DNA from 3 places in the Arthrobacter sp. Ha26 genome. Region 1 is predicted to be linked to each of the others. Evidence: riboswitches for the same ligand, from Rfam matches in the RefSeq annotation. Region 1 holds a riboswitch; each other region holds the start of a gene.
What was found. A riboswitch is a leader RNA that binds a small molecule or an ion and turns the genes downstream of it on or off. The one in region 1 is predicted to bind cyclic di-AMP.
Positions count from the first base shown of each region.

Region 2: another riboswitch for cyclic di-AMP. It lies ahead of AC5RVY_RS05860 (aggregation-promoting factor C-terminal-like domain-containing protein); the one in region 1 lies ahead of AC5RVY_RS14480 (C40 family peptidase).
Region 3: another riboswitch for cyclic di-AMP. It lies ahead of AC5RVY_RS17325 (LysM peptidoglycan-binding domain-containing protein); the one in region 1 lies ahead of AC5RVY_RS14480 (C40 family peptidase).

Region 1 is NZ_JBNHGX010000006.1:47,362-57,128, reverse strand. Features, by position in the region: gene AC5RVY_RS14505 (molybdopterin molybdotransferase MoeA) at 1-594, opposite strand, end outside; gene AC5RVY_RS14500 (DUF6457 domain-containing protein) at 591-884, opposite strand; gene mobA (molybdenum cofactor guanylyltransferase) at 868-1,545, opposite strand; gene AC5RVY_RS14490 (HNH endonuclease) at 1,595-2,095, opposite strand; gene AC5RVY_RS14485 (NlpC/P60 family protein) at 2,341-3,108, opposite strand; gene AC5RVY_RS14480 (C40 family peptidase) at 3,272-3,946, opposite strand; cyclic di-AMP (ydaO/yuaA leader) riboswitch at 4,017-4,178, opposite strand; gene AC5RVY_RS14475 (M23 family metallopeptidase) at 4,326-5,147, opposite strand; cyclic di-AMP (ydaO/yuaA leader) riboswitch at 5,158-5,369, opposite strand; gene AC5RVY_RS14470 (iron-dependent transcriptional repressor DtxR) at 5,506-6,213, opposite strand; gene serC (phosphoserine transaminase) at 6,491-7,621, shown strand; gene AC5RVY_RS14460 (DUF3027 domain-containing protein) at 7,700-8,224, opposite strand; gene AC5RVY_RS14455 (cold-shock protein) at 8,351-8,734, opposite strand; gene AC5RVY_RS14450 (hypothetical protein) at 8,954-9,187, shown strand; gene AC5RVY_RS14445 (helicase-associated domain-containing protein) at 9,198-9,767, shown strand, end outside.
Region 2 is NZ_JBNHGX010000002.1:82,435-92,201, reverse strand. Features, by position in the region: gene AC5RVY_RS05905 (HNH endonuclease signature motif containing protein) at 1-641, shown strand, start outside; gene AC5RVY_RS05900 (zinc-dependent alcohol dehydrogenase) at 754-1,812, shown strand; gene AC5RVY_RS05895 (6-pyruvoyl trahydropterin synthase family protein) at 1,816-2,214, shown strand; gene AC5RVY_RS05890 (glycosyltransferase family 4 protein) at 2,219-3,340, shown strand; gene tadA (tRNA adenosine(34) deaminase TadA) at 3,401-3,907, opposite strand; gene AC5RVY_RS05880 (phosphatase PAP2 family protein) at 3,969-4,871, shown strand; gene upp (uracil phosphoribosyltransferase) at 4,914-5,549, shown strand; gene AC5RVY_RS05870 (glyoxalase superfamily protein) at 5,595-5,969, shown strand; gene AC5RVY_RS05865 (HAD-IA family hydrolase) at 6,001-6,681, shown strand; gene AC5RVY_RS05860 (aggregation-promoting factor C-terminal-like domain-containing protein) at 6,808-7,530, opposite strand; cyclic di-AMP (ydaO/yuaA leader) riboswitch at 7,536-7,696, opposite strand; gene AC5RVY_RS05855 (hypothetical protein) at 7,820-8,011, opposite strand; gene AC5RVY_RS05850 (winged helix-turn-helix domain-containing protein) at 8,950-9,767, shown strand, end outside.
Region 3 is NZ_JBNHGX010000008.1:95,604-105,370, forward strand. Features, by position in the region: gene AC5RVY_RS17285 (DUF2087 domain-containing protein) at 10-540, opposite strand; gene AC5RVY_RS17290 (HNH endonuclease) at 551-1,435, opposite strand; gene AC5RVY_RS17295 (universal stress protein) at 1,515-2,375, opposite strand; gene AC5RVY_RS17300 (hypothetical protein) at 2,552-2,770, shown strand; gene AC5RVY_RS17305 (hypothetical protein) at 2,863-3,294, shown strand; gene AC5RVY_RS17310 (hypothetical protein) at 3,408-3,599, shown strand; gene AC5RVY_RS17315 (ribonuclease Z) at 3,669-4,601, shown strand; gene AC5RVY_RS17320 (protein adenylyltransferase SelO) at 4,674-6,149, shown strand; gene AC5RVY_RS17325 (LysM peptidoglycan-binding domain-containing protein) at 6,286-7,107, opposite strand; cyclic di-AMP (ydaO/yuaA leader) riboswitch at 7,111-7,282, opposite strand; gene AC5RVY_RS17330 (coiled-coil domain-containing protein) at 7,652-9,013, shown strand; gene AC5RVY_RS17335 (TraR/DksA family transcriptional regulator) at 9,034-9,390, shown strand; gene AC5RVY_RS17340 (DNA alkylation repair protein) at 9,387-9,767, shown strand, end outside.

The DNA.
Region 1 (9,767 bases):
GCCGGTCAGCAGCAGCCGGACCAGGGGTTTACCCTGGACAGGCAATTCGTCGTGACCCGCAAGGGCAGCCAGGGCCAGATGTGCGGGGTTGAGCTGCACTCCCGCCTTCACCAGGATGTCCCCCGCCAACGCTTCCTCCCCGGCTTTCCGGATGTGTTGTCCCGTGCGCGGCTCCCCCGGTTTGGCGCCGCCACCGGTCATGAGGACCGGCAGTCCGTCCTCGTCCTTGCCCAGCAGGGCACTCTCGCTGCGAAGGACGGCTTTTCCGCCGGGAGGGATGAGCCCGCCGGTCACAATGGGACTTGCCTGGTGGGGTGCCAGCCGGGTCCCCGGTTCCACGAGGATCCACGGCCCCGTCCCGTTGACCGCCCAACCGTCCATCGCCGAGGACGCGTAGTGCGGCATGTCCTGCAGCGCCACGACGTCCTGGTCCAGGACACGGCCGAGGGCAAGGTGCAGTGGAACGGGAGCGGCAGGAATGGGCGTTGCCGCGTCGAAGGCAGCCTGCCGGGCTTCCTCCCACGTGTGGGCGAGGTGCCGTTTCGCGTCCGGCGGGTCTGCTGGGCTTGGTTCTTCCGCGGGTTCTTCAGTCATTCGCCGGGAGCCCCGGCGGCTTCAGCATCGTAGTCGGCGGCCAGGGAACGTGCCACGGCCAATGCCTCTTCCATGGTCGCAGCCTCGGTGCTTTGCCGGGAGCCGGAAGCAAGGCCGGCAGCATAGCCTGCAATGAAGGTGGTCAGGGGCGCTGCCGGGCGCACGACGGAGTGCGCAGCCACCCCGGCGAGGGCAAGGATGGCATTGACGTCCACCTGGACGTCCTCAAGCTCATAGGCCTGGAGGAGGGACCTGCACCATTCCTCCAGCGTTTCATCCTGGCTTTTCACTGTTTGCCTCCCGTTTCAACTGCTGCCGCGCCGGTCCTGGCCCACGGCCGGCCGCGGCGTCAACTCCTAGTGCGGCGGCATCATCCCAGGTATCCACATCGGCTGTGGTACCTGCCGGGACGGTGACAAGCTGCACGTCAAGACTAGCAAGCAGGGACCGCATGGAGCCGTTGATTAAGCGGCCGCTCGAGGACAGCTCCTGGACGGATTGTTTTAACGCACTTGTGCAGTAAAAACCCGCCAGCATCTGGGCACTGCCGTCCACGGAACGGGCCATCACGCCGTCACCCGTGTAGCCGCGTGAGGCAAGGGACTCCGCCAATGCCTCCACGGCCCCCGCAGCCCGGGGCATGTCGCAGGCCAGCACCAGTGTGTAGTCACAGCCGGCGCCTGACCGCCCCAGCGCTTCCAGCCCGGCGGCGACCGCAGCAGCGGGTCCGGCAAACTCCGGCTGTTCGCGGCAGGCTGTCACGTTCGGGGGCAACGGCCCGGGGTCCGGACCCACTACTGCTGTCCGGGACGCGGCGGAGCAAGCCGCAAGTGCACGTTGGAGCAACGTCTGGCCTTCAAAAACCAGCCCTTGCTTCGGCACCCCGCCCAGGCGTGACGAACGGCCGCCTGCCAGGATCAGGGCGTCGAATACCAACCTGTTGCGCTCCACCCTCCAAGCCTAATCCGGCCTGGCGAGGGCTGTGTCCGCCGAATGCTTTTCAGGCAGCGCGTTCGGGCAGCAGGAAGGGATCCCAGGCAGGGGTAGGCTTCTCGAGTTCCTTGATCTGCCAGATGGTTCCCCGCGGAGGCTCCGGCGCGAAGCGCAGCTTCCAGCCCATTTCCGACGGCGTGTGATCCCCCTTGGCGTTGTTGCACCGGAGGCAGGCCGCCACCAGGTTCTCCCAGGAATCCGCTCCGCCACGGGACTTGGGCTGCACGTGGTCGATGGTATGCGCAGCTTTTCCGCAGTACGCGCACTTATGCCCGTCGCGCCTGAGGACGCCGCGTCTACTGACGGCCGTCGACTGGTTGTATCTGGGGCGGATGTAGCGGTTCAGGAGAATCACGGACGGGCGGCCCAGAATCTCCTGTGGCCCCACCACGGGATCGTCCCCTTCAGCCACGACGCTCGCCTTGTTCGTCAGCACAAGCACCAGCGCCCGGCGGAAAGAAATAACCGCCAGCGGTTCATATCCAGCATTCAGAACGAGAGTGCGCATGCACGTACCTCTTCACGGCCGCACCCGTCAGGGGCACGAGGGCCGGCTGCCCTCGGCATGTCCGGGCTATGGATCGACACCACAAGAGTAAACAAAGAAGTGCACTATCAGCTAATTCCGGCGCCGGGACCCGCCGCCGCCACGAGCTGACTGCAGCTGTGGGCCCGCTTAACAAACAGGACCCCAGCCGCGGGGGCAGGGGTCCTGTTCAATCCCGGTGAGCCCGAATCAACGGGCCGGGGGTGTCAGTTGACGCGGATGAAGACCGGGCCGGAGCCCACGTTGGCGCTGAAAACAACGGTCTGGTTGCCGTTGTAGCCCCCGTGCACAGCCTGGCCGTTTCCGGCGTAGACGGCGATGTGGGCCATGCCGGCGCCACCGTCGGCGTAGTAGATCAGGTCGCCCGGCTGGGCTTCAGCTGCACTCACGGTGCGGCCCAGGGAGAGGTAGCCGGCGGGCCAGTCGTGGAAGTTGATGCCCACGGCGGCCAGGGAGTTGGTGACCAGCATGGTGCAGTCCTGCATGACGCCGAGCTGTGCGTAGGCTGCGGACAGGATGGCTGCACCCTTGCCGCTTGCGGAGGGAGCAGCGGCGGGGGCGGCAGGAGCTGAGGCCGTCACCTTGGCGGCAAGGACGGGCCTGGCTGCGGGAGCCGCGGGAGCGGCGGCTTCCTGGACCTCAACCTCGGGCTCGGGGGCTTCCACAACGGGAGCCGGAGTGGTGGTCACGGCCGGTTTCTCGAAGGAAATGGCAATGGTGGACTCAGCCGAAATCGGCGCCTCAACCGTTGATTCAACTTCGAGGTTGGACGCGGGCGCGGAGTCCCGCTGGACGTTGGCGTCGGCGGCGTTGGCTGCCAGGCCGCTGGTCAGGACCAGGCCGGAAGCGGCGGCAATTACTGCTGCCTGGCGTCCGACGCCGCCTGCGTTCTCGCCAACAGTCTTGGCAATGATGGCGAGCGAATTGGTTTTGGGGGCCTCGGCGCGATGCCGTGCGGTTGCACGAGTAGTCATCAGTTCTCTCTTTCGTTTTCCCCCGCCGCCTTGTAGGCAGACAGGGGGCTGTGGACGTGCCGGCATCTTGGGGGTACGCCGGCACGTCCCGAACGGGGATGTGGTGATTTAGCGAAAAGTGTTTTGGGCAAAGAAAAAGCCCTTGGACCCGGAGGTCGAAGAACTAGTTCATTGTGAAGAACGCGGAGGAGCCGGTAGCGGCGACCGCGTGGAGCAGTGTTCCCTGGGAGGGGTTGAGGGCGCTGATCATCATGCCGTTGCCGACGTAGATGCCAACGTGCGCGCCGCCGTTCTGCATAACGAGGTCACCGGGCTGCGGCGTGGAAGTCGGCTTCATGGCGGTCCACGCGTTGGTGCGGGGGATGCTGATGCCGGCCTGCGCGTAGACCCACTGGGTGAAGCCCGAGCAGTCCCAGCCGGTGACGGGGCTGGTGCCGCCCCACACATACGAGTGGCCGATGCCGGTGTATGCGATGGCAGCAATGCCTGAGGTGGACGCGGAGGAGACGGTTTCGGCCAGCTTTTCCGTGGCGGAGGCAGCAGTTGCCGTGGCAGCGTTTCCGTTGCCGGCGCCGGTGGACTGTGCGCGAACGGTCTGCACCTTGGGAGCTGCGGTGGTCTTGACCACCGGACGCTCGAAGGAAACAGTGGCCGTGGGTGCCGCAGTCACGGCGAGGGCGCCCTGCGCCGACCCGGACTCGGTGGAGGCGGACACACCAGCGGTGGTGTCCGCGGCGGTGGCCGGCAGGCCCATGCTCAGGATCAGGCCGGAGGCAGCTGCGATAACGGCAGCCTGGCGACCAACTGTCCCGGCATTGGCACTAACAGCCTTGGACACGGAGTCCAAGGGGTTGGTACGAACCGTTTGCGCACGGTGGCGCGCAGAATTATGGCGTGAAGACACGAAGGTAGCCTCTCCCAATGCCTGCGAGGTGAGCTGTCGGATTCGGATGGGAGTCACCCGGCCGCGCTGCTTCCAAGGAAGCTTTGCGACTTAACCCCAAGGCCTTCCCAATGGAAAGGCCAAAATTGGTTCCCCCGCCCCTGCCAGACGATGTCATGCGAACGGACCTTGAGCGGTGGCAGAGCTAGGCAATCCGCACAAGAGCGTCAACTTCGGAAAAGTTGACGCGAGTTAGACGGTACAGCAGTTTTGACTGAATGTCACATTCAGGTCACGGGAAGTCAAAATCATCTGATAGTCCACAGCCAGTTGACTACAGCCAGCCAGTGGGATCAACCACTTCGCCGTTGACCTGGACCTCGAAGTGGAGGTGGCAGCCCGTGGAGGCCCCCGTGGTGCCGCTGAGCGCGATGACTTCGCCGCGGGACACCGTCTGGCCTTCCTTCACGCTGAAGGAGGACAGGTGGTTGTACGTGGTTTCCAGGCCGTTGCCATGGTCGATCACAACACGGTTGCCGCCGCCGTACTGGTGCCAGCCCACGAAAGTTACGGTTCCGGTAGCGGCGGCCATGACGGAGGTTCCGCACTGCGCCACGTAGTCCTGTCCGCGGTGGAAGTCGCCGGTGCCGCCGGTGATGGGGCTGACCCGGTAACCGAAGGGCGATGCGGTGGTCATGACGGCCAGCGGGGCGCCCAGGCTTCCCGTGGAGGCGGCCCGGCTGATTGCGCCTGCCGATTGGGCGCTGAGCAGCTGTTTCAGCTTGCCGTCCGGGTCAGCCTGGGTGACCACGGCGGACCGGCTGAAGTCGATCTGGGCTCCGGCTTCCGCTGAAACCTGCGGCTGCGGCGTCACAGCCGAAGCGGCGACCGGAATGGCACCGGAGGCGTCTGTGGCCATCACGGGACTTGTGGCGGGCACTGTCACGGTGAGGACCAGGCCGGTGGCAGCAAGGGCAATGCCGGCCTTTTGGCCGATGCCGCTCGCCGCTGCGAACTCCGTGATCTGGCTGAGGGGACCCCGACGGCGGCGCGCATCACGGTGCGGATCGCGGGGGCGCTCCGAGGTGATGACTTCGACAACGCGCGGCGTCGAAGCAGGGCCCGCCGCGCGGCGGCGTCCCCTGGAATTCTGCATGGTCAAGAAGGGTTCCTCTCTGGAAAGCCTGCGAAGTTAGCTGTCGGATTCGGGTCAGAGAGTTCAAAGACCCGGTCCGCCGTAAGCAAGCTTCGGCACAGAGATACCCCGGTAAGGATCCTTCACTGGAAGAGGCTTGCTGCTGACGGACTTCACCCCAAGGCAGTCCCCCGCTGCCGCTTGTGGTTCCCCCGCCTCTGCCAGTTGCGACTCGTGCTCCTGATCCGCTGGCAGAGCTCGGCTCCAGATCAGGTAACGCTCTAATATCAACGCTTGGTTCAACTATAGGGGCTTAAGCCCCTAAGTAACAATTCCGTTATCTTTGGCTAAACACCCGACCGCGGGGTAACCGAGCGGGTCACGCGGCAGGCTGGCGGATGGCAACAAAGACGTGCGCGGCCACTTCCGGGGGCAGTTCGAGGGCTCCCTCAATGCCTGGGACCCGGACCGAAATGTAGTCCCCCACGCGCTCCAGGGATACGGAGGCGCCCGGGCGGATACCGCCCTCATCCAGCTGGGACAGGAGCTCCGGCTCCACCTGGATTGGCTCCGCAAGCCTGCTCACTGTCACTTCCGACGCCGGACCATACGATTTCATCGCTTCCAGCAGGCTGATGGCGCCGTCGGCAAAGCCCAGGGAGGGGCCCCCGCCCAGGGCCGCCAGGCCGGGGATCGGATTGCCGTAAGGAGACTCCGTGGGGTGGTTGAGCATCTCGTAGATGCGCCGCTCCACCCGCTCGCTCATCACATGCTCCCAGCGGCAGGCTTCGTCATGGACGTAGGCCCAGTCCAGTCCAATCACATCCGCGAGCAGGCGCTCGGCAAGGCGGTGCTTGCGCATCACTTCCGTGGCCCGCTTCCGGCCCGTTTCGGTGAGTTCGAGGTGCCGGTCTCCGGAGACAATCACCAGGCCGTCCCGCTCCATCCTGCCAATGGTCTGCGAGACGGTAGGCCCGGAGTGGCGGAGCCGCTCTGCAATGCGCGCACGAAGGGCAACGATGTTCTCTTCTTCGAGCTCCAGAATGGTCCGAAGGTACATCTCCGTAGTGTCGATCAGATCCGTCATCCAGCTCAGCTCCTCGAGCGCAGTACCTTGCGTTGTCCCACAGTATCGCCGTCACCGCGACGTAGTCCGTGGAAAAGCTTAGCCTATTTTGACTTTGTCCGAATAGTTCAGGGCTATGCTACGCAGCGTCTCATTGGCTGGACTATGACGTCCCAGGTTCCCGGCGAAACAGCGCTTCAGGCAGAATGGGGAAGGCCCTGGTTGCAGTCACTGCCGATTGCCGGCCGCCAACACCCGTCCGGACCAACGTTACGTCCATGCCGAAATTGGAGCACCTGTGAGCGAAACCAGCATCACTATTCCCGCCGACCTCCTGCCCAAGGACGGACGGTTCGGCGCCGGGCCCTCCAAGGTCCGTCAGGAACAGATCGATGCGCTGTCAGCCGCGTCAAAGAACATCCTCGGGACCTCCCACCGGCAGGCCCCGGTCAAGAACCTGGTGGGTTCCGTCCGTGAAGGGCTGAGCCAGTTCTTCCGGGCACCCGAAGGATATGAAGTGGTGCTTGGCGTCGGCGGCTCCACTGCCTTCTGGGATATTGCCAGCTTTGGCCTGGTGGACAGGAAGGCCCAGCACCTTTCATTTGGCGAATTCGGCTCCAAGTTTGCCGCGGCCACCAACAAGGCACCCTTCCTTGACGCATCCTCCATCATCAAATCCGACCCAGGCACCCGGCCCTCGCCCCGGGCGGAAGCGGGCGTGGACGTGTACGCCTGGCCGCAGAACGAGACCAGCACCGGCGTTTCAGCCCCGGTGCAGCGCGTTGCCGGCGCGGACGAGGGCGCGCTGGTCCTGGTGGACGCCACCTCTGCCGCCGGCGGCCTCGATGTGGATGTGGCACAGAGCGACGTTTACTACTTTGCTCCGCAGAAGAACTTTGCTTCCGACGGCGGGCTGTGGCTGGGACTCTTTTCCCCCGCAGCCCTGGAACGCGCAGCCCGGATCAAGGCCAGCGACCGCTGGATTCCCGACTTCCTGGACCTGCAGACGGCCATCGACAACTCGCGGCTGAACCAGACCTACAACACGCCGTCGTTGACCACCCTGGTCACTTTGGATGCGCAGGTGCAGTGGCTGAATGCCAACGGCGGCCTGGACTTCGCGTCCGCCCGCACGGCTGACTCCGCCGGGCGCATCTACAGCTGGGCCGAGGCCTCCGGGTTCGCCGCGCCCTACGTCACAAACCCCGAGGAACGCTCGAACGTCATCGCCACCATCGACTTCGATGAGTCCGTGGACGCGTCCGCGGTTGCGAAGGTCCTGCGCGCCAACGGTGTCGTAGACACTGAGCCGTACCGCAAGCTGGGCCGCAACCAGCTGCGCATCGCGACCTTTGTAGCCATCGAGCCTGCCGATGTTTCCGCCCTGCTGGCCAGCATCGACTACGTGGTGGGCGAACTGCGCAAGTAGGACTTTCGCAAATACGCAGCACGCCTAACGTACGACGGCGCCGCCCCGGTAATCCGGGGCGGCGCCGTTCGTGTGTGGTCAGGAAGTCCTGGTTTCCTCATCAGGCTGCCCAACGTCGTCGTCAGGCTTTTCGTCGTCAGGTTTTTCGTCGCCAGGTCCGGGATCCTGCCCGGGGTCCTGGTCCTGTTCCGGCGCAAGCAGTTCCCGGTCCGGCGCCTGCTCCAGTACCCGCTCCGATTCCTGCTCATCTTCGGGCCGGACCCGCTCCGCCCACGGAACCCAGTCCGGGGCCAGGATGGAGTCCTCGGACGGCAACAGCCCCAACTCGTTGACTGTCACCACCTTGGAGCGTGAGTTCCGGGTCAGCACTGCGAACCACTGCCAGCCACCGTAACCGGGCAGCCGCGACTCAAAAAGATGCGTCACCAGGCGGTCGCCTTCGCTCTTGGCTGCCAGGTGCCTCCCAATATCCGACGGCGCGGTGATGCCTTCGATGGCGCTGCGCGCCGTCTCCACGGCGGCTGCAAGGAAAGCATCCGGCTTGCCGGTCCGCCACACGGGCACCCCGGCACGCGGCCTCGCCCTTACTGCTGCAGGCGTCATTGAAGGCACCGCTGCGGGCGATCCGGGCTCCGGCGATTCAGGGTTCCGGGATTCCGGCTCCCGTGACTCCAACTCCTGCGACTCCGCTGCCGGCTCCGGCTGCTCAGCTTCCGAACTCATCAGGGCCTAAACGTCCAGCTCGTCGGCAACCTTACGCAAGGCGGCGGCGATGGCCTTGCCCTTGTTGCCTTCCGGGTATTTGCCTTTGGAGAGAGTCCCGGACAGGTTGTCCAGCACGCTCACCAGGTCCTGAACCAGCGGGGCAAGATCCCGGGCGCTGGGCCGTTTCGCCTTCGCGATGGACGGAGTCTTATCCAGGACGCGCAGGCCCAGTGCCTGGGCACCCTTGCGGCCGTCCGCCACACCAAATTCAACGCGGGTGCCGGCCTTCAGCTCTGTTACCCCCTCGGGCAGGGAGGATTTGGGCAGGAATACTTCCTGGCCGTCTTCGCCCGCGAGGAATCCGAAGCCTTTGTCCTTGTCATACCACTTGACCTTGCCGGTAGGCACGTAATCAACCTTCTTCGTTCTGACGTCTTGAGACACGGCCTGCCGTCACCGCATCCGCATTGTTGTGCGGGTTCAGGGTATGACAGCAGGAGACCGTGTTGGTCTGTATCCCTCAAGGTTATCCTGCCCGTTGCCCTAATCCTGCTTTCAACCGCTCGCCGTAACGGCGTCCGGGCACCCATGCGCGTGCTGTCGGAGCGGACTGTTAGCGTTACGTCCATGACTCCTTCGCGGTACCGGCGTCCCCTGACGATCTTCGCGGCAGTTATTGCCGTGCTCTCGCTTGCCGCGGTGGCGGCGGTCATGGCGTTTGCCTTCGCCGGTTCGGCAGCTCCCGCCTGGGTCACCTATACCGCGCTGTACGGCTTGCCGCTGGCGTTCCTCCTGATGCTGTTCCTTGTCCTGGACGGCGTGGCAGGGCGCCGCCGGGCAGGAAGACCGGACGGGCGGTAACGTTGAACTGATGTCCCTTATTCGCGCGCTCAGCAAGGACCTTGAGGCCCGCAGCGACGATTCGCTGCGGTCGCTGTTCGACGCGCGGCCGGACCTGATCTCCCCGGCCGTTCCCGATTTCGCCGCCCTCGCCGCCAGGGCCAGCGGCAGGGTCAGCGTCCAGCGCGCCCTGGAGCGCCTCAACCGGCCGCAGATGCAGGTCCTGGAAACCCTCCATCTGTGCACGAACACAGACACCCATCACAGCGCATCAGCCGCAGGACTCCGCAACCTGATTTCAGGGTCAACCCTTGCTGCCGTGGAACGCATCCTGGCCTCGCTCCAGGAACTCGCCCTCGTGCACCGCGCCGACCCCCCGCACGGAACGCCGGCCAACAAGCAGCGTTACTACCTCCCCGTGGGCAGCCTCAAAGATGTGGTGGGGATCTATCCCGCCGGGCTGGGGCGGAGCTACACGGAGTTGGTGCGCCTCCAGCCCGCGTTCGCGCAGCGGGCCGTGCAGCTGGTTTCCGAACTCCACCGCAGCGGCGTGGCCATCCACGGCGCCACTACGCCCATGGAGGCAGCCCTGGCGCTGCAG
Region 2 (9,767 bases), on a different contig from region 1:
CGCTCCTGAACAGCGGGGCAGACGGCAGCGCCGGGCCGGGGTCCTCAATCCGGGCGCAGGTGCTGGTCATGGTGCCGGTGTTTTCGCTGATGGGATTGACCGATGAGCCCGCGGTGCTGGACGGGTTCGGGCCTATTCCGCCCTCGATGGCACGGGACCTGGTCGCGAACGGGGCGGGTTCGTTCTACCGGGTGCTGGTGGACCCGCGGGACGGGGCGCCGCTGGAAATCGGCCGCACCAACTACCGGGTGGGCACCGCGATGCGGAAATGGCTCATGCTCCGGGACGGCAAATGCCCGTTCCCCGGCTGCAACAACAACTCCCTCGACAACGAGGCCGACCACATCCTCGCCTGGCACCAAGGCGGCACCACCGGAATCAGCAACCTCGGACAACCCTGCCCGAAACACCACAAACTCCGCCACACCAGCGCCTGGAAACCCACCCCCGCCACCACCACCGAACCACCCGGCTGGACCTCACCCACCGGCCGGCACTACAAAAGCGAACACCAGGACTGGGAACCACCCCACTGGCCGGAATCTGTCTCGTCGCAGAAGATCCTTGATCCGCCTGGGAGATTTCCTGCCGGGCACAGGCTGGAATCACGCAATGAGGTGGTACGTGACCATGCTCGGTGATGACGCCTGCCTTTCTTATGGAATGCCCGCTGGGGGTGAAGCAGCCGCAATGCGGGATGAACCGGTGTCCAACTTTCCCCAAGGCACTCGGCCCGCTAGATTCATCAGCACGATGACTAATTCACGTGCGCCAATACATGCAACGGCTTACTGGACCACAGCCCGGGAGCACGGCGAGCTGCGGCCCGAGGAGCTGCCCGCTCCCGGTGAGGGCGAGGCCCTGGTCCGTACTTTGTACTCGGGCATCAGTAAAGGCACCGAGATGGTGGTCCACCGCGGCTCAGTCCCGCCCCGCGTTGCAGAACAGATGCGGGCTCCACACCAGGAGGGCCACTTCCCGGGGCCCGTGAAGTTCGGCTACCTCTCGGTGGGCGTGGTGGAGGAGGGACCGGCTGAGTGGATGGGTCAGCGCGTGTTTTGCCTGAATCCGCATCAGGACCGGTACGTGGTGGAGTTGGACTCGCTCACCAAGGTTCCGGACAACGTACCGTCACCGCGTGCAGTTTTGACCGGAACGGTGGAAACAGCGGTGAATGCCCTGTGGGAGGCTGGTCCCCGCTTGGGCGACCGAGTGGCCGTTGTTGGGGCAGGTCTCGTGGGCGGCATGGTTGCCACCCTGTTGAGGACTTTTCCGCTGCAGCGCCTCCAGCTTGTAGACCTGGATCCGGGACGAAAACAGCTGGCAGACAACTTGGGCGTGGAGTTCACACACCCGGATGACGCCCTCGCCGATTGCGACATCGTGTTCCACTGCTCCGCCAGCCAGGAAGGGCTGGAGCGCAGCCTTCAGCTCGTCGGCGATGAAGGCGACGTCATCGAGATGTCCTGGTACGCCAACCGGGAGGTCACGCTGCCGCTGGGAGAGGACTTCCATGCACGACGCCTGTCCATCAGGGCCAGCCAGGTGGGAGTAGTGGCGCGGGCGCGGCGGCATCGCCGGACCAACGCGGACCGCCTGGACCTGGCCGTCTCACTCCTCGCGGATCCTGTGTTCGACGCGTTCCTCACAGGATCGTCACCGTTCTCCGAGCTGCCCGACGTGGTGCAGGAACTGGCGGACGGGACGCGGGACGCACTGTGCCATGTCATTGAATACCCCCAGGACGCCCACTCCAAGAACGCCAACCCCAAGAACACAGTCCGCGAAGCAGCCCCGGAAGAGCAGAGGTAACCCATGTTCAGCCTGACAGTCCGCCGCCACTTTATGATCGCCCACAGCCTTCCCCGGGAGGCTTTCGGCCCTGCGCAGGCCTTGCATGGGGCAACGTTTGTCGCAGAGGTGTCGTTCCGCCGTCGCACGCTCAACGATGACGCCATCGTCCTGGACATCGGCGCCGCCGGAACCATGATTGAAGAGGTGTTGGCTGGCCTGAACTACCGCAACCTGGACGAGCACCCCGATTTCGAGGGCAAGCTCAGCACCACTGAGGCGTTGGCGGAGTACGTTGCCCAGTCCGTGGCGGAAAAGCTGAAGAATGACGACGACGGCGGCCAGCTCGCCGGCATCGACGTCACCTTGCGGGAAAACCCAGACGCCTGGGCAACATTTTCGCTGGAACTCCCCGCCGCCTGATCCAATGCGCTCCCTCCAGCTTCTCGTTCCGGCCAACATCCGCCACAACTCCGGCGGCAACGTTTACAACGCGCGGTTGGTGACGGGTCTCCGCGCTTTGGGCGCCGACATCGAAGTGCTGCCCGTCGAAGGTTCCTGGCCCAAGGCCAGCGCCAAAGAACGACGACGGCTGGGCAGTCTCATCGGCGCCTGGGAACCGGCAGCAGGAACGGCAACCACCGTGAGCGTAGTGGACGGGCTAGTCGCCGTGGACGTCCCGGACGAGCTGGAGCTCGCAGCGAAGGCGGGGCGGGAAACCTGGGTGCTGGTCCACATGCCTGTGCCCGAAGAGTCGGGGGCAGGGGCATTGGAACGCGAGGCCCGTGCCCTTCGCGCGGCGTCGGGAGTCATCTGCACCAGCAGCTGGGCGGCGAACGTCCTCGCCGCACGCCATGGGCTGCAGAGTCTGCGCGTCGCTTTGCCCGGAACGGACAGCGCGCCGCTGGCGGAAGGCTCGGTTCCGCCGCACATCATTACCGTGGCCGCGTTGCTGCCGAACAAGGACCAGTTGCTGGTGGTGGAAGCCCTGGCCCGCATCCAGGAATCCGAGTGGACCGCATCCTTGGTGGGGTCAGACGAGGCAGACCCTGAATATGCCGGGCTTGTGCGTGCGGCTGTCGCCAGGCACGGGCTGGAGGGCCGGGTCCTGATAACCGGTGAACTGAAAGGCCAGGCCCTCGAAGACGAATGGAACCGGGCAGACCTCACCGTCCTGGTTTCCCAGGCCGAGGCTTTCGGCATGGTGGTCACGGAATCGCTGGCCCACGGTATCCCGGTGGTAGTCCGTGCAGGGACCGGCGCTGTGGAGGCCCTGAGCTTTGCAGTACCGGATGGAGGCAACAGGGGACTGCTCCCGGGGACGGCAGTCGATTTTCCGGAACCCGGTGGTTCGGAACATCCGGCACTGCTGGCCGGGGTGCTGCAGGAGTGGCTGCACGAGGCCAGCATCAGGGAGGGGTGGCGGACCGCAGCCCTCGTAACCAGGAACAGGCTGCCGGGGTGGGACCAGGCAGCAAGGATTGTGCTGGGCGCCATCGAGGACACCATCCGCTCGAACACCCCGGCACAGAGGGACGCCGAGCGGTAAATGCCGGTGCCCGCGCAGAAGACCAGCTGGAAAGCCTGCGTGACCGAATAACAGCAAAGCCTAAATCTGCGTCCGGTGCCCCACGAAAAAGTCCCGCAACAGCCCGGCGCATTCGGCTTCCCGCACCCCCGCGTAGACCTCAACCCAATGATTGAGCCGGCGCTCGCGGAGGACATCGAACACCGAGCCGGCGGCCCCCGCCTTCTCGTCCCACGCCCCAAAAACCACGCGGGGAATCCGAGCCAGGACAATCGCCCCGGCACACATGGCGCACGGCTCCAGCGTCACCACCAGCGTGCAATCTGCCAGCCGCCACCCGTCTCCCTGACCGCCGTCGGCCCTTGACATCTCCCGCAACTGCGCCGCCGCCTCGCGGATCGCCACCACCTCGGCATGGGCAGTGGGATCTCCCAGTTCCTCCCGCTGGTTCCGCCCGCTACCCAGCACGCCGCCGTCGGGCCCGATCACCACGGCGCCTATCGGCACATCCCCGGTCACCAGGGCACGGCGCGCCTCCGCCAGGGCAAGGCCCATCCACACGTCATGATTCTTTTCTGCGGAGACCATGGCTCAATGATAGTTTCGAAGGATACCCAGAGCCCGTGACGTACACCCGCCGGGAGGCATAGTGAGCACCGTCCGAGACCGTGTGGACAAGTGGATCAAGCCCTATGCCGCGCTGTGGCTGACCATGATCGTCGGCGGGGCTTTGGTACTCACCCTGGCTTTGCTGGGTGCCGAGGTCTACGCCAATGTGGTGGATGACGAAGGGCTGGCCCGCCTTGATATTCCTGCCTTGGAATACTCGCAGACTCTGCGGAATCCGGAGTTGAATGCCGTCGTCACCACTTTCACCAACGTGGGCGGCGGCATCGGAATGCCGATCCTGGCCAGCATCCTCACTGCCTGGCTTACATTCCTGAACCGGACCTGGCGTCCCATCGTCCTGGTGGGCGGTGCAGCGCTCGTCTCCACGATGGCCACCACGCAAGGCAAGCGCCTGGTGGGCAGGACCCGCCCCGACCACTCAGAGGCAGTGCCGCCCTACGAGTCAACGCCATCCTTTCCGAGCGGGCACACACTGAATACAACAGTGGTGATCGGCGTCCTGGTCTACATCATGTGCCTGCAGTTCCAGATCCTGTGGGCCAGGATCACGGCCATTACTGCTGGCGTCATCTTCATCATTGCCATGGGATTGAGCCGCGTCTTCCTGGGCCACCACTGGCTCACGGACGTCATGGCCGGGTGGCTGCTCGGGCTTGCGTGGGTATGCATGGTGATCCTGGCCCACCGCCTGTTCCATCTCATCCGCAAGCGGGAGCACGCCGGACCGGCCCCCACCTTCGAACATCCCGTCATCCGCGAGGACCACACGGCCGAGAGGGACCAGAGCGCCGGGACGGAGCAGGACAGGGATACGCAGCGGGGCATGGAGCGGGATCAGGCCAGAGACACAGCCGCAGAGTACGACGGCGGCACTTCCGGAAGGCGCGACGGCGGCTCCCCGCGGTCTGGCACAGGCGGCTGACGGCGGGAAAGTGCCCAACACCCCGGGTGATAGTTTTGACCCATGCGCACTCTCGTTGTGGACCACCCCCTGGTCGCCCATAAGCTCACCGTCCTTCGGGACAAAAACACCCCGTCCCCGGTCTTCCGGCAGTTGACGGAGGAGCTGGTAACCCTGCTCGCTTATGAGGCCACCCGCGAGGTCCGCACGGAACCCGTCACCATCGAAACTCCGGTCAGCACGACCGTGGGTACCGCATTCACCAAGCCCACCCCGCTGGTGGTTCCCATTTTGCGCGCGGGCCTGGGCATGCTGGAGGGTATGACCAAGCTCGTTCCCACCGCAGAAGTGGGGTTCCTCGGCATGGCACGGGACGAGGAAACCCTGGACATCATCACCTACGCCGAGCGGCTCCCCGAGGACCTCACGGATCGCCAGATCTTTGTCCTGGACCCCATGCTCGCCACCGGCGGTACCTTGCGCGAAGCCATCAAGTTTCTCTTCAAGCGCGGTGCCTCCGACGTCACCTGCATCTGCCTCCTGGCCGCCCCCGAGGGCCTGGCCAAGCTGGAGGAGGAGTTGTCCGGCGCGAACGTCACCATCGTCCTGGCTTCCATCGACGAAAAGCTCAACGCAAAGTCCTACATCGTCCCCGGTCTCGGGGACGCGGGCGACAGGCTTTACGGCATCGCAGGATAGTCCTCAAGTCTTTCCCGTTCCGCATCCCGCCGCTAGCCTGTGCGAATGGACTGGAAACTGGAACTTGTGTTTGTCCCTGTGTCCGATGTGGACCGCGCCAAGGATTTCTACGTCAACAAGGTGGGGTTCAACGCGGACTTTGATGAGCGTCCCACGGACTCCATCCGCTTTGTCCAGCTGACGCCGCGTGGCTCAGCCTGCTCTATCTGTATAGGGGAAGGGCTCAGTGATGCGCCTCCTGGCACGGGCTCGAACCTCCAGCTCGTGGTTAGTGACATCCACGCAGCCCACCAGCACCTGAAAAACAATGGGGTGGACGTTAGCGATGTGGACGTGCAGGCTTGGGGCCACTTCGTGTACTTCGCAGATCCTGACGGCAACAGGTGGGCCGTGCAGTACATCCCGGGCAGGGAAGGCTGACACAGCGGGAGGCTGAGGCAGAATGGGGACCATGAACGCCTCCGCTCCGGCCTCAACGCCGATCCTGACCTGCCGCGCCGTCCTCTTTGACATGGACGGTACCCTGGTCGATTCCACTGCTGTGGTGGAGCAGGTGTGGGGTGAGTTCGCCGCGCGTTACGGACTGGATCTCGAAGAGATTCTGCGGACCTCGCACGGCGTGCAGGCACGTGATACCGTCACCCGGTTCGCTCCAGCGGGGGCCGATATCCCAGCGCTGACGGCGGAGCTCGGGGCCATGGAACGGGTCCGCACCGAAGGCATTATCGCCCTGCACGGCGCCGCCCGGCTGCTGGCAGCCCTGCCGGCGGACGCCGTCGCCCTGGTCACGTCCGCTGACCGCGTCCTGGCTGACATCCGGATGGAAGCAGCAGGCCTGCCCATGCCCGCTGTTGCAGTGACCGCTGAGCTGGTGACCCGCGGCAAGCCGGACCCCGAAGGGTACTTGAAGGCCGCAGCCAACCTTGGCGTGGAACCCGCAGAGGCCGTGGTCTTCGAAGACGCTCCAGCGGGAATCGCGGCAGGAGTGGCCGCCGGCATCCGCACGGTGGCGGTTGGACCGAACACCGGTCCGCTGCCCGATGGTGTTCTGCACCTTCAGGACTACAGCGCGGTCGCCGTCGAAACCAGCAAGGACGGCGAAGGCAGGACGGTCATTTCTTTCCGGCTGTAAGGTCCGCCACCACCTTGGCAATACGCCGCGACCCCGTTTCAGGGGTCTTGGCACTCGTGCCCGCGGCACGCCGGCTTCCGCCACTCCACCAGGTGCAGGCGCGCCGGCCTCCGGTTCAGTGCCTGATCAGTACCAGTTGTTGGACAGGTGGAAGTTCAGTGCGCCACAAGGGGACTGGTAGCGCTCCTTGATGTAGTTCAGGCCCCAGTTGATCTGCGTGCGGTAGTTGGTGAGGTAGTCCCCGCCGGCGCTGGCCATTTTTTCGGCGGGCAGGGCCTGGACGATGCCGTACGCTCCGCTGCTTGAGTTGGTGGCCGTGGTGGTCCAGTCGGACTCCTTGGTCCACAGGGTCTGCAGGCACTGCATCTGGTCAGGAGCCCAGCCATAGGTGGCGAGCTGGCCCGCGGCGTAAGCCTGGGCGCCTGCGGGGTCGTTGACTGCGACCACCGGGGCGGGCTCAGGTGCGGGGGCGGGCTCGGGGGCGGGTGCCGGGGCGGGCTCCGGAGCGGGGGCCGGTGCAGGCTCGGGGGCGGGTGCCGGGGCGGGCTCTGCCGCCTGCGGGGCCACTGCGATCTCCTCGGGAGCCGCTGCGGGGGCAGGGTTGGCCCGGATTTCGCTCTTCTCGATGCTGAGGTTGGACTGGGTATCGGCAGCCTGCGTTTCGGCGGCGGCGGAAACCCGGATGCTGGACTCGGTGGCCTGTCCGGCGGCGCCTACTCCGATGAGGAGTGCAGCGGATGCGGCGAACACGGCTGCCCGCTTGCCGACGAAGGGGATTTTGCCGGCATTGTGCTCGGCGCGGGGTGCAGACCCGGATTTCAGGCGCGGTTTAACCAGGAACTTGGACATGATGAATCGCCTCTCACACCTGCGGAGTTAGCTGTCGGGTTCGGATGAGGGCATCCGGCCGCACGGAAAAATCACGTGCTGGCTTAACCCCAAGGGCAGTCATTGCCCGGGACGGTGGGTCCCCCGCCTCTGCCGTTGCTCAAGCGGAATCCGGGAAGCGGCAGAGCTTGGCGTCATCCGGATATGGGCTCCCGGTCAGGAGCCTCACCCCATCGACGCTACAGGAGATGGGCGTAGAAGTCACATTTTGGTAACAGAGATCACGACGACGGCGCGTCGCCTTGCTCCTTCATGTCACGAAAGGACCGGCAGCGGGAGCTGCAGGGTAACGCTGGTGCGCCCGGGCCGTGATGTCACCGTTACCCTTCCCCCGTGCGCCTGGACGACGATCCATGATGGACAGTTCCAGTCCGGTGGTACCTTCAGCGGCGGAGGCGCCGGACTGCTCTCCGGTGCCCTTCCGCGCCGCGTCTGAGTTCATACCAGGGACGTGAGCGTACTTTCCTTCGCGGCAACGGGAGTCCCCTCGCCAGTGCGTCGCCTCAACTCGTTTTCACGGCGATCAACCGGTAGTCACCGTTGGAGAGCATGAGGTCCACGGGCTGGCTGTCAAGGGCCAGCAGGTCCTGCTTGTCACCGGCAGTCGGGGGGGCGGGTGGGTGGTGTCTGAAGCGAGGAATCCTCCCGTTTTCACCCGGCCGTTCCGGATGCTGGCGTTGACGGTACCAACGATTGGGCCGCGGGCGTCCAGCGGGTCACGTCCCAGGTTGTTGGTCATGGAGTTCGGTGTGGCCATGGAACAACTCCCCGATTACTCGTTGAGCCCGGGCTTTGCGCTTCCTGTGCCCCGCTGTGAATGACGGCCTCGCCAGCTGGGTTGTCGAAGGGCGGGGCCAGCACGGTTTACCGGACCAGGAGTTGGGCGAAAGCACGCTCTCGGCTGGACAGCGGTGCCTTCGGTGGGGGCAATTTTGGTAATCCCGGCGCGTTTGAAGAAAAAAGCGAAAATGCGGGGGTCGGCCGAATTAAGTTCCCTAAGTACCCGGAGTGAGCTGCTTTTGGCGGATAATGAATGGCGTTCTGGCGGTGCACCAAAATCGTGATCTACACCACAAACGCGGATTTTGTCTCATGATGCGGACTAATCGGTCCATTGTTACTTGCAAGTTAGCATTGTTACGCTGCACACTCTCATTGTGAACAAGAACTCAACAGCACCTGCAGCCGCAGACTATTGGCCCAGCACATCCGCTGCTGCCGACATGCGCTGTTGTCGAATGTACGCCTGACCTTCCCACCCCTCGAAGTTCTCCAGGCATTCGCCCCCCAGCCCAGCGTCGGGCGTCCCTCCCCAATTTCAGCGCGGGAACCCAGCATTCGAGCCGTCATTGACGGCCATTCACATTGAGGTAAGCATCCATGTCAGTTGCATCCGGATACGTCCACATTTCTGTCCGTAACGCCGCCAAGGCTGGCCAGCCCTCCGGCCTCCGCCCCGGCTTCGCGCCCCGCCCGTCGCTCGCCCCCACCGCTCCCGGAAGCAGCTTCCCCGCCTCCGGCTACGCACCCCAGGGCTACAACCCCAACTCCTACGGCCAGCTCCGCACCGTCACCCCGGCCGAGTCCGCGCCGGTGACCGCTCCGACCCCCGTAGTGCCAGGTGCCGGTGCCGTCCGCCCCGTGGCAAACGACAACGTGGCCCGCGGCTTCGTCCTCTACATGGGCATCGACGAGGAAACTGCGGCTGCCGCAGGTACCTCCATCGCCAAGCTGGCCCAGGAAATCCGTGCCTACGCCCAGTCCCTGGTGTCCGGAGCCGAGAGCTACGCCGCCGTCGCAGTGGCACCCGCCGGCACACCCGGCTCAGCCCTCGACGTCGTCCGCTCCACATTCGGCGATCCCACCGTCAACACCCGGCAGCGCACCGAAACGCCACGGCCGCAGCAGCCCCAGGAACCGCGTCCCTCCGGAGTCCTGATCGACCTCGCCCGCCGTGAAGTACACCTCGACGGCGAATCGCTGAACCTGACCTTCAAAGAGTTCGAACTCCTGAACTACCTCGTGGAAAACGGAACCCGCACCGTCGGTCGCGATGAACTGCTCGAAGGCCTGTGGCGCAACGCCGAAGAGGTGCCCAACGAGCGCACCATCGACGTCCACATCCGCCGCCTCCGCTCCAAGCTGGGCCGCCTCGCCAACACCGTACGCACCGTCCGTGGACAGGGCTACCGGTTCTA
Region 3 (9,767 bases), on a different contig from region 1:
CAGATGTACTCAGTCCGGTGTTTGGTCCGGCCGGTAATAGGAGGAGCCCGACGCCGTCCGGTCCAATAGACCCAGGTCCACCAGGTACCGACGCAGCAACACCACGTCATCGGTATAACTGAGGAGCCTCTCGTTGACCTGCCTTTCGGTCAGCCGTTCTCCTGTCCTGACCGCTTCGCTGGCGATCCAGGCCAGCAACTCCCGCCGTTCCGCCTTGTTGGCCGGATACCTTTCGATTTTCCCGAGCCGCATGAAGCGGTCCAACCCGGTTTGCGCCGGCCGCCGGGGTTGCTGGGCAAGAAGGTCACGGAAGATCGAGTCCGGTGCCGCCAGTCCGCCGGAAGCATTCCGTTCCACGAGTCCCGATTCAATCAGTGCGGTGATGGCGCGGTTGCGCCGCTGATCCTTGAAGCCGGCCAGGACATCCGGCAACCCCGAACCCAGGACTATTTGCGCATAAGCGGTGCGGGCGTCGCTGTTGGCGAGGACAGCCAGCACGCGCCGCCAATGCGGACCGCCATAGCTGGTTCTCCTTGCCACGGTTTGTGTCTTACCGCTGGTCCGGCAGGCTTGCGGGCCCGTCTAGGATACGGTGTGCATCAGCCTGTGCCTCGAGGGCAACATCAGTGACCACCTCGCCCCGCAGGTGCCCGGCGGCGGAGAGCATGTTCCGGAGTTCCGAAACGGTTCGTGGTGTTGCCACGCCGAGATGCGCCATGGTGTGGCAGTTGGCGCAGAGCGGTACAAGGTCCGCCACCGGGTCCAGGGTGTACCCGCTGCCGAGCATTACGGGCGGCACGATGTGATGCACCTCGATATACCCAGTACCGGCGTCCCCATAGGAAGCCTCGAAGGAAAAGCCGCAGGCAGCGCAGGAGGTGCCATGGAAGGCAAGGCAGACCCGGCGTGTGTCAGCGTCCCGCTCATAGCGGTTCACTTCTATCCCGGCCACGGCATCCGGTGGCTGCGATCCAGGAACCAGCTCGGCCGGGAGGGCGGGCGCCGGCCCCTGTTCCCGCCACAGCTTGCGAAGGTCCGGTTCCGCGGTGGGCGGAACGTCGAGGGGACCTTCGGTTGCGCTGCCCCACAGGACTCCGGGAACGGCTGTCCTGAGGATATCCGGGCGGATCTGCTCGCCGAGGGGGAGCAGCGCGTCGAAGACGATCCGGGCATGCCTGTCCCTGGCGCTGCCGCCTGCAGGTCCAGGGACCTCCACCTTTTCGGACATCACCACCCCGTGTCCGATCAGGCCGCGCCCCGCATCTTTGCTGCACTGCAGCAGGAGCCAGACCTCTGTGCCTGGCGCGATGTTCCACCGGCGGCCAACCATCCACTGAACCAGGAACCGCCCGGACTCCGCCACGTGTTCGACGACGGCACGATAGTCCCAGCGGCTTCCTTCCGTTGGGTTCCAGCCAAGAATTACTGCAGCCACCACTCACCCAATCCAGCCCGTGCCCTGTATCCGTCCAGCCTACGTGCCGGGAACCCGGCGTTGCCAGGGAAGCAGGCAGTCATCCGGTGCCGGATCCGTGCCGGGAGACCAGGACGGGACCGCGTGCGTGGTGCAGGACGGCGTGTGCCGTTGAGCCTATGGTTTCCCTGACCATTCCATGGCCGTGGCTGCCCACCACAACGATTGCTGCATCCCGGGACACATCGAGAATGGCACGCGGGACCGAAGCGTCCGTCAGGAGCATTGCGTCGGTCTGGACTTCGGGAGCCTGGCGCCGGCCGGACTCGACGGCGGCCCGGAGGACTTCACGGGCCGCGGCTTCCAGCTCGGGGGCGTTGCGGAAGGCGCGGTATCCGGCAGGAGCCTGCTGCACGTGGACCACCGTGAGGCGCCCGCCGGCTGCCGAGGCCACGGTGCAGGCGTCCTGCAGCGCCGCTGGCGAACCCGATTCATCAACGGCCACCACCACCGGGCCCTCAGGATGAAGATCGGAACGGATAACGGCAACCGGGCATGACGCGCTGGCGGCCAGTTCCAGGCTGACGGAACCGACAATCAGGCCCAGGAACCCGCCCAGCCCCCGGCTGCCCACAACGAGCATCTCTTGCCGCGCGGATATCCCCACCAGGTGTTGGGCCGGCAGTCCATGCAGCAGGGTGCATTCAACATCCAGTCCCGGCACGGCAGTCTTCGCATGGCCAAGCCCCTCTTCGAGGATGGACTCTGCGGACCGCTCCAGCCCGCTCTCGGAGACACCCGGAACCGGGCCAAGGTGTTTTGTCAGCAGTGGCCAGATGGAACAGTGCACCACGTGCAGCCCAAGGCCGCGGCGGCCCGCGTGCCGGGCTGCCCATCGGACCGCTTCGGCAGCTTCGTCCGAACCGTCGTAGCCGGCCACGACGGATCTCGACTCCTCCATGGTTCATTTGTACCCCTGAACCTGTGGACCTTCAGCTCCTGCCCAGACTGTTTTTCAGGCATTTCGCCTTCTTCCCGGCCCGTGTCCGCGGGAGTACGCTTAATGGACCGTTAGGAAGCGTGCGGCCACTTTTCAGGCTGGGTGTTGATCCCCAGCAGTCCCCGGAGGGATGCCCTGTGGTACTGGACGCTGGCGCGGTTCTGGCGCTGATCGGCGGTTACCTTGCAACCGCTATCGGAGTTTTTCTCCTGTATTCACCAGTCCTTGTCCTGGTGATCGGCCTGTTGCTGGCGGCGGGCTTACTGCAGCTGCTGGCATGGCCTTTTATTCTCCTCATCCGCAAACTGCGCCGGAAACCGGAACCTCCGCAGGACAGTTCCTGGCTCCTGCACTGATCCGGATTCCGGTGGCGCCCGGTTCACATCGAACCCCGTTCGTCAGTATGCTTACTATTGTTGGCACGGCGATTCACGAGAAAGGCAACACCATGACGGAACAGAACCTGCCTGACGACGAGCTTGAGGTTGTCGAGGAAAACGACGTGCTGCTGGATGAAACCCCCGGCGCCGCATCCTCGTTGGAGCTTGACCCGGTTGTCACCGGCCAGCCTGACAGCTACCCCGGTGCCGCCGAGAACAATCCGGACCGCTGGCAGGAGGATCCGCTGCTCCAGGATGAAGTCTCCGGCGAAGAAGAGGATTTCCTGAGCGACCAAACCCTGCGCGATGACATGAAGGCCACCCGCGACGGCGCCGGCAACGAGCAGGTGCCGGCGACTACCCCTACCCTCGGTGAAGCGGTGGCTGACGTCGACTTCGGTGAAGATCCCACCGGCCGTGAAGCCGATGCCAGTGACGACCAGGAGAATTTCGGCGGATCTCCGCTCAGTGAGTTCGAACCCGATGACCTGGAACGCTAGGACGGGCGCTCCGATTGGGGGCTCCAGCCCCTGGCGTGAAGCCTGGGCGCGGCTAAAATAATAAGCAGACTGATGAATGTCGGTTGGCAAGATCAAGACTGAAGGAGTTTCAGATGAACTTGGGAAGCATGATCAGGAATGCCGCTGGACGGTTCTCGGGCAGGACCGGCACGGGCGGCACTGGCGGAACGGTCCGGGGCCGCGGAATGAACACAACCGGCCGGGCGCCGAACACCACCGGCTCCATGGGCGGAAGGTCCGGCGGTATGGCCCACCGAATCATGGGAATGCTCCGGCGGCACTGAGCCCCAGGCGCGCACCAGGAAGCAGGTCCCGGGCTCCCCGGAACCTGCTTTCCTGGTTCTGCGAACACCATGCGTGAACTTGTTGTCCTGGGCACCGCTTCCCAGGTTCCCACCCGGACCCGGAACCAGAATGGCTACGTGCTGCGCTGGGACGGCGAGGGCCTGCTCTTCGATCCCGGCGAGGGAACCCAACGCCAAATGATCCACGCCGGCGTCTCCGCCACACAGATCACGCGCATCTGCCTTACCCACGTCCACGGCGACCACTGCTACGGCCTGCCCGGCGTGCTGTCCCGCATGGCGCTGGACGGCGTGGCCCACCCCATCCACCTTCACTACCCTGCATCAGGCGAGGACGTGGTCCGGGCACTTGTTTCCATCAGCTCGCCCGGAACCGACCTCAGGCTTCACCCGCATGGCGGAAGCGGTGCGGTGGCGGAAGGCCTGGAGATCCGGCCGCTGAAGCACCGCATCGAAACCTACGGATACCGGCTCACTGAACCGGACGGCCGCACGTTGCTGCCCCACCGCCTGGCGGCAGCGGGCATCCAGGGACCTGATGTTGGCCGGCTGCAGCGCGACGGCGCAGTGGCCGGAGTCCACCTGGAGGACGTGAGTATTCCCCGCCGCGGCCAGCGCTTCGCTTTCGTGATGGACACCGCGCCCTGCGAGGGGGCAGAAGACCTGGCGGACGGCGTGGACCTCCTCGTGGCCGAATCAACCTTCAGCGACGAGGATGCCGGACTCGCCGCCCAGTACCGGCACCTTACGGCAGGGCAGGCAGGTGCATTGGCTGGCGGCGCCGGTGCAGGCACCCTCGTCCTCACCCACTTTTCGTCGAGGTACGACGACGTCACCCTGTTGGCTGCCCAGGCCGGCGCACGTGCAGCGCAGGCAAGGGTGGCGGCGGCTCACGACCTGCAGCGCGTTGCTCTCCCCGAACGGCGCCGCTGGCAGGGGTTGGCCGATGCTGGTTCATTGCCAAACCCTGCTACGGGGTAGAGAGTGAATTACAAGGATGGTTTACCGCGTGGCTGACCGAGAAACACGAACCCGCGAGGGAAGGCTTTAAGAATGACGGCTGCTGCTGAATCCACAGTCACCTTTGACGGGCGGTTCGCCCGGGAACTGTCGGAGCTTTCGGTTCCCTGGCAGGCAGAGGAGGCGCCGGAGCCCAAACTCCTTGTCCTCAACCATGGCCTGGCGGAGGAACTCGGGCTGGATCCGGACTACCTCCAGTCGCCGGAAGGGATCCGGCTCCTCCTGGGAAACCACATTCCGGCGGGGGCGACGCCGGTGGCCCAGGCCTATGCCGGCCACCAGTTTGGCGGCTACTCACCCCTGCTCGGCGATGGCCGCGCGCTTCTCCTTGGAGAGGTCACCGATGTCCACGGACGGCTGCGGGACATCCATCTTAAAGGTTCGGGGCGGACGCCCTTCGCCCGCGCCGGTGACGGACGCGCCGTCGTCGGACCCATGCTCCGGGAGTACGTGATCAGTGAAGCGATGCACGCACTGGGCATTCCCACCACCCGGTCCCTGGCCGTCACAGCCACCGGCAGGCCGGTCCGCCGCGACACCATGCTTCCCGGGGCCGTCCTGGCAAGGGTGGCCGGCAGCCATCTGCGGGTTGGGAGCTTCCAATACGCGCGGGCCACCGAGAACATGGACCTCCTGCGTCGCCTTGCCGATCACGCCATCAGCCGGCATCATCCGGCCGCCGCCCAGGCCGGAAACCCCTACCTCGCCCTCTTCGAAGGGGTGGTGGCCGCCCAGGCATCGCTGGTGGCCCGGTGGATGCTGGTGGGCTTCGTCCACGGCGTCATGAATACAGACAACGTAACCATCTCCGGGGAAACCATCGACTACGGACCCTGCGCATTTATGGATGCCTTCAATCCTGCCGCGGTCTACAGTTCCATTGACGTTGGCGGGCGCTACGCCTACGCCAACCAGCCGGTGGTGGCCGAATGGAACCTTGCCCGCCTGGCCGAGGCGATGCTGCCGCTAATCAACGAGGACCAGGAGCAGGCGGTGGCACCTGCGGTGGAGGCATTGGGAGCATTCCGCCGCCAGTACAGCGACGCCTGGTTTGCGGGCATGAAAACCAAACTTGGCATCAAGGAGGTCCCGGCGGGAAGCCCGGAAGCAGAAGAAGCCTCCCAGGTGGTGGACGGCGTCATCACCATACTGAAGGACGGGCCCGTGGACTACACGTCATTCTTCCGGAACCTTGGCCAGGCCGCGCGCGGCAACCACAGGCCCGTTCGCGGCATGGTTATGGATCTCGCCGCTTTCGATGCCTGGGCCGGCCGGTGGCAGGCCCTGCAACCCGACGCCGGCCTGATGGAGCAGGTCAACCCGGCCTACATACCCCGCAACCACCTGGTGGAGGAAGCGCTCGCCGCAGCAACTGACGGCGACCTTGCCCCCTTCAACCGGTTGGTGGACGTTGTCCGCGACCCCTACCGGGAACGGGCGGGGCTGGAGCGCTACGCGGAGGGCGCTCCGGAGGACTTCGGCTCCTACCAGACCTTCTGCGGCACCTGAACCGCCGTTTTGGGGGAGCCTGCGCCTGCCGGGCCGGGCGCCCGGGCACAACCGGCCTGCCAGGATGCAGCCGGAAATGAAGCAGGGGCGGCAGGCGGGAAAAGTCCCTCCTGCCGCCCCTGCTTGGGTGGTGCGGCTACGCTACCCGAACGAAGGAAGCGCCGGGGAGCCAGCTGATGGAGTGGACCTCGGTCTTGTAACCGTCCACGCCGCCGCTCACAACCTGGCCGTTGCCGGCGTACACACCAACGTGGCCGGCGGTGATCACCAGGTCACCGGCGGCGGGGGAGCCCACAACGGAGCCGTACTGGTAGAACTGGCCGGGAGCCAGGTCACCAACACTCTTGCCTACTGAACGCAGTGCCTTCTCCACCATGGCGGTGCAGTCCTGCTGGACGCCCACCTGGCCATAGGCCGAGGCCAGGATGGCAGCGCCGGTGCCGGTGCCCGTGGCTGCCGGAGCGGAAGCGTAGTTCACGTTCACGCCGGTGTTGGCAGGAGCAGCGGCAACAGCGGCCTGGACGGGAGCCGGAGCAGCGGCAGGAGCCGGAGTTGCTGCAACTGATCCGGCGGCGGGGATCTGGATCTGGTCACCGGGGTAGATGACCGCGGAAATTGCCAGTCCGTTGGCGGCCAGGACGTCGTTAAGGCTGACGCCGTAGGCGGCCGAGATGGCACCGAGGGTGTCGCCCGAAACCACAGTGTGGACCTTGCCGGCAGCTGCAGGAGCAGCTACGGCTGCGGCGGGTGCCGCATAGGTGCCGGTGCTGGTTTCAGTGGTGTCCGGTCCGGTGACGCCTGCGTGGGCCGGGGCACCCACACCGAAGGCAATACCGGAAGCTGCTGCCAAGGCGAGCGCCGGGCGGCCAAGCGACTTGGCTGATGCAGCCAAGCCCTGGAGCGCGATTGAGTGGTCCGGAGTCGCGCGGTGACGGGCGGTGGTGGAATTTTTTGACACGGTTGATCGCCTCTCCCATGCCTGCGGGGTGAGCTGTCGGGTTCGGGTTGGAGATACCCGGCCGGGAGCGGCTCCGGACGGAACGGAGGCGCTATCGACTTAACCCCAAGGCCTCTTATGAGGCCATGGAAATGTGGTTCCCCCGTCCCTGCCAGCTGGAAAGCGATGGGTTCCCGTATCAGCGGCAGGGCTCGGCATACTGATGGGAATGTCCCGTCTGGGAGGGACACCTGAAGACCATAACCTGCAAGCAGGGAGATTGTCACATTTGGATAACATACGAGCGGCTTCTCTCGTATTTAGCAAACGAGTGGACTCATCTCGCATAGCCCTATGACCACGCAAGATAGGCGCGCCGGGGGCGGCGAGTGTTCTTCGTCACAAAGTAACGAGAGCTGCTCGCAGGGGCCGCGGTGCGGCACGTAGCGCCCTGCAAGAGCACCAGGCCAGCGCACCCCAAGGCGCGCAGGAGAACTTTCCAGGCCATAACGATCTCAGCACGGCATCCTTCAACTGGAGGTTGAAGCCGGTAGGCTTCGGGACTATGCCCCTGTTCGTTACCAAACCCAGGCGTTGCGTGATCGCCGGATTGCTGGCGCTTGCCCTCACCGGAACAGCGTTCCCTGGCATGGCGGTCGCCGCGGACGGCGATCCGGCCGGTGACTACCCCTCCTGGCAGGATGTGCAGGAGGCGAAGCTGACGGAGGCGGGAAAGGCAGCTGAAATCACCAGGATCAATGACCTGTTGAGCGGACTGGAGGACCAGTCCGAATCCCTGGGTGCAGCGGCTGTGCAGTCGGCGGCAGACTTTGCGCTTACCGATGCTGCGCTGCAGGCTGCCAGTGCCAGAGTGGATGCCCTCACAGCCCAGGCCTCAGAGGCGAACACAGCCCTGTCCCGGCACCGCAAGGAACTGGGTACCCTCGCGGTCCAGTCCTACAAGACCGGCGGCACCACCATGGGATTCTTCGTTGCTCTGGATGCGATCCAGAGCAACAGCATGCAGGGGCTGAACGTTGTGCAGATCGTCGGGGACAAAACAACGGGACTGGTGGCAAAAGCCGAAGCCGCCGGCAGGATCATCTCCTCTCTGGCGGCGCAGGAAAACGCTGCCAAAGCCGAACGGGAGCGGCTGTCCCTTGAAGCCAAAACCAAACTGGACGCCGCCCGGTCCGCGCAGGAGGCCATGGCGCGCCAGGTAGCGGAAAGTCAGCGCCGCAGCGGGGAACTCACGGCCCAACTGGCCTCCCTCAAGGGCACGACGGCGGCAGTCGAGGGCGCGTACCGGCAAGGACGGGCGGCCACTGCTGCCTACGAGGCGGCGCAGGCCGCGAAGCGCGCAGCTGCCCAGGAGCAGGCCCGGCAGCAGGCGGAAGCGGCGGCCAGGGCGGCCGCTGCGGCGGCTGTCCGACCGCCGGCCCCGTCCGATCCTGCGCCGGCAAATCCTGCACCAGCAGACCCAGCACCGGCCAATCCCACCCCCGGCAATCCCGCACCCGTAAATCCTGCGCCAGTAAACCCGGCCCCCGCACCTGTGGTGCCGGTGGCACCCAGCCCCCCGCCCGTCGTCGTGCCTTCCGTTCCCGGCGGAGCGGTCAACGACCCGGCAGGTGCCAAAAGCTACGCCTCCGGCAGGGTCGGTGCGTACGGCTGGGGCCAGGACCAGTTCCTCTGCCTCGCCCAGCTCTGGACCAAGGAATCGAACTGGCTCACCACGGCCACGAACCCCTACTCCGGCGCCTATGGCATAGCCCAGGCGCTGCCGCCCGGAAAATACTCCAGCGCCGGCAGCGACTGGCTCACCAACTACCGGACCCAGATCGAATGGGGCCTGGGCTACATCCGGGGCCGCTACGGCTCTCCCTGCGGGGCCTGGAACCACTCGGTGGCCAACAACTGGTACTGAGCCCGCGCTAGGCTTTTCCCATGCCTGACGTCGAACGGTTCCGGATCCTGCTCGAGGAGGAGCGCGCGCGCAAAGCGGCCCTTCTTCCGGCTCTCCGCGCGGACATCGCCTCGGCCAACTCCGCCCGCCAGGATTCGAACGTGGACGACGAACACGATCCGGAAGGCTCCACCATCGCCTTCGAACTGTCCCAGGCCTCGGCGCTCCTGAGGCAAAGCAGCGCAGGACTGGAGCAGGTGGACGCAGCCCTGGCCAGGATCGCGGACGGCACCTACGGGACCTGCGCGGTGTGCGGCGACGCCATTGCCGAGGGCCGGCTGGAGGCCCGCCCGTGGACACCGTTCTGCATCCGCCACGCATCGGCAGGAAACCGGTGAACGGCACCGACGATGTTGTGGCAGCCGCTTCAGGGTTCGTCGACCGCACCTTGCAGAACGAGGGCGCGTGGTACCGGGCTGACGACGTCGAAGGCAGGCTGGGCGGTACGCTCAGCTCCTACGGCTCCTCCGTGGGCGCTGTCCGTGGAACCATCCGTGATGCCCTGCGGAAGTACAAGGACCTCGACCACGACGCCGTGGTGCAGCTGGGGTCCGCGTTGTGGGGACAGCCGCGGCCCGGCTCCCGTGCGGTCTACGAGCGCCGCCTCGCCGCGATCGTGCTGCTGCAAACGAAGGTTGCCATGCTGCGCCATTCGGACCTCACCCGGATCGAGGGCTTCCTGCGGTCCGCCGGAACCGGCGAACTCACCGGCCCG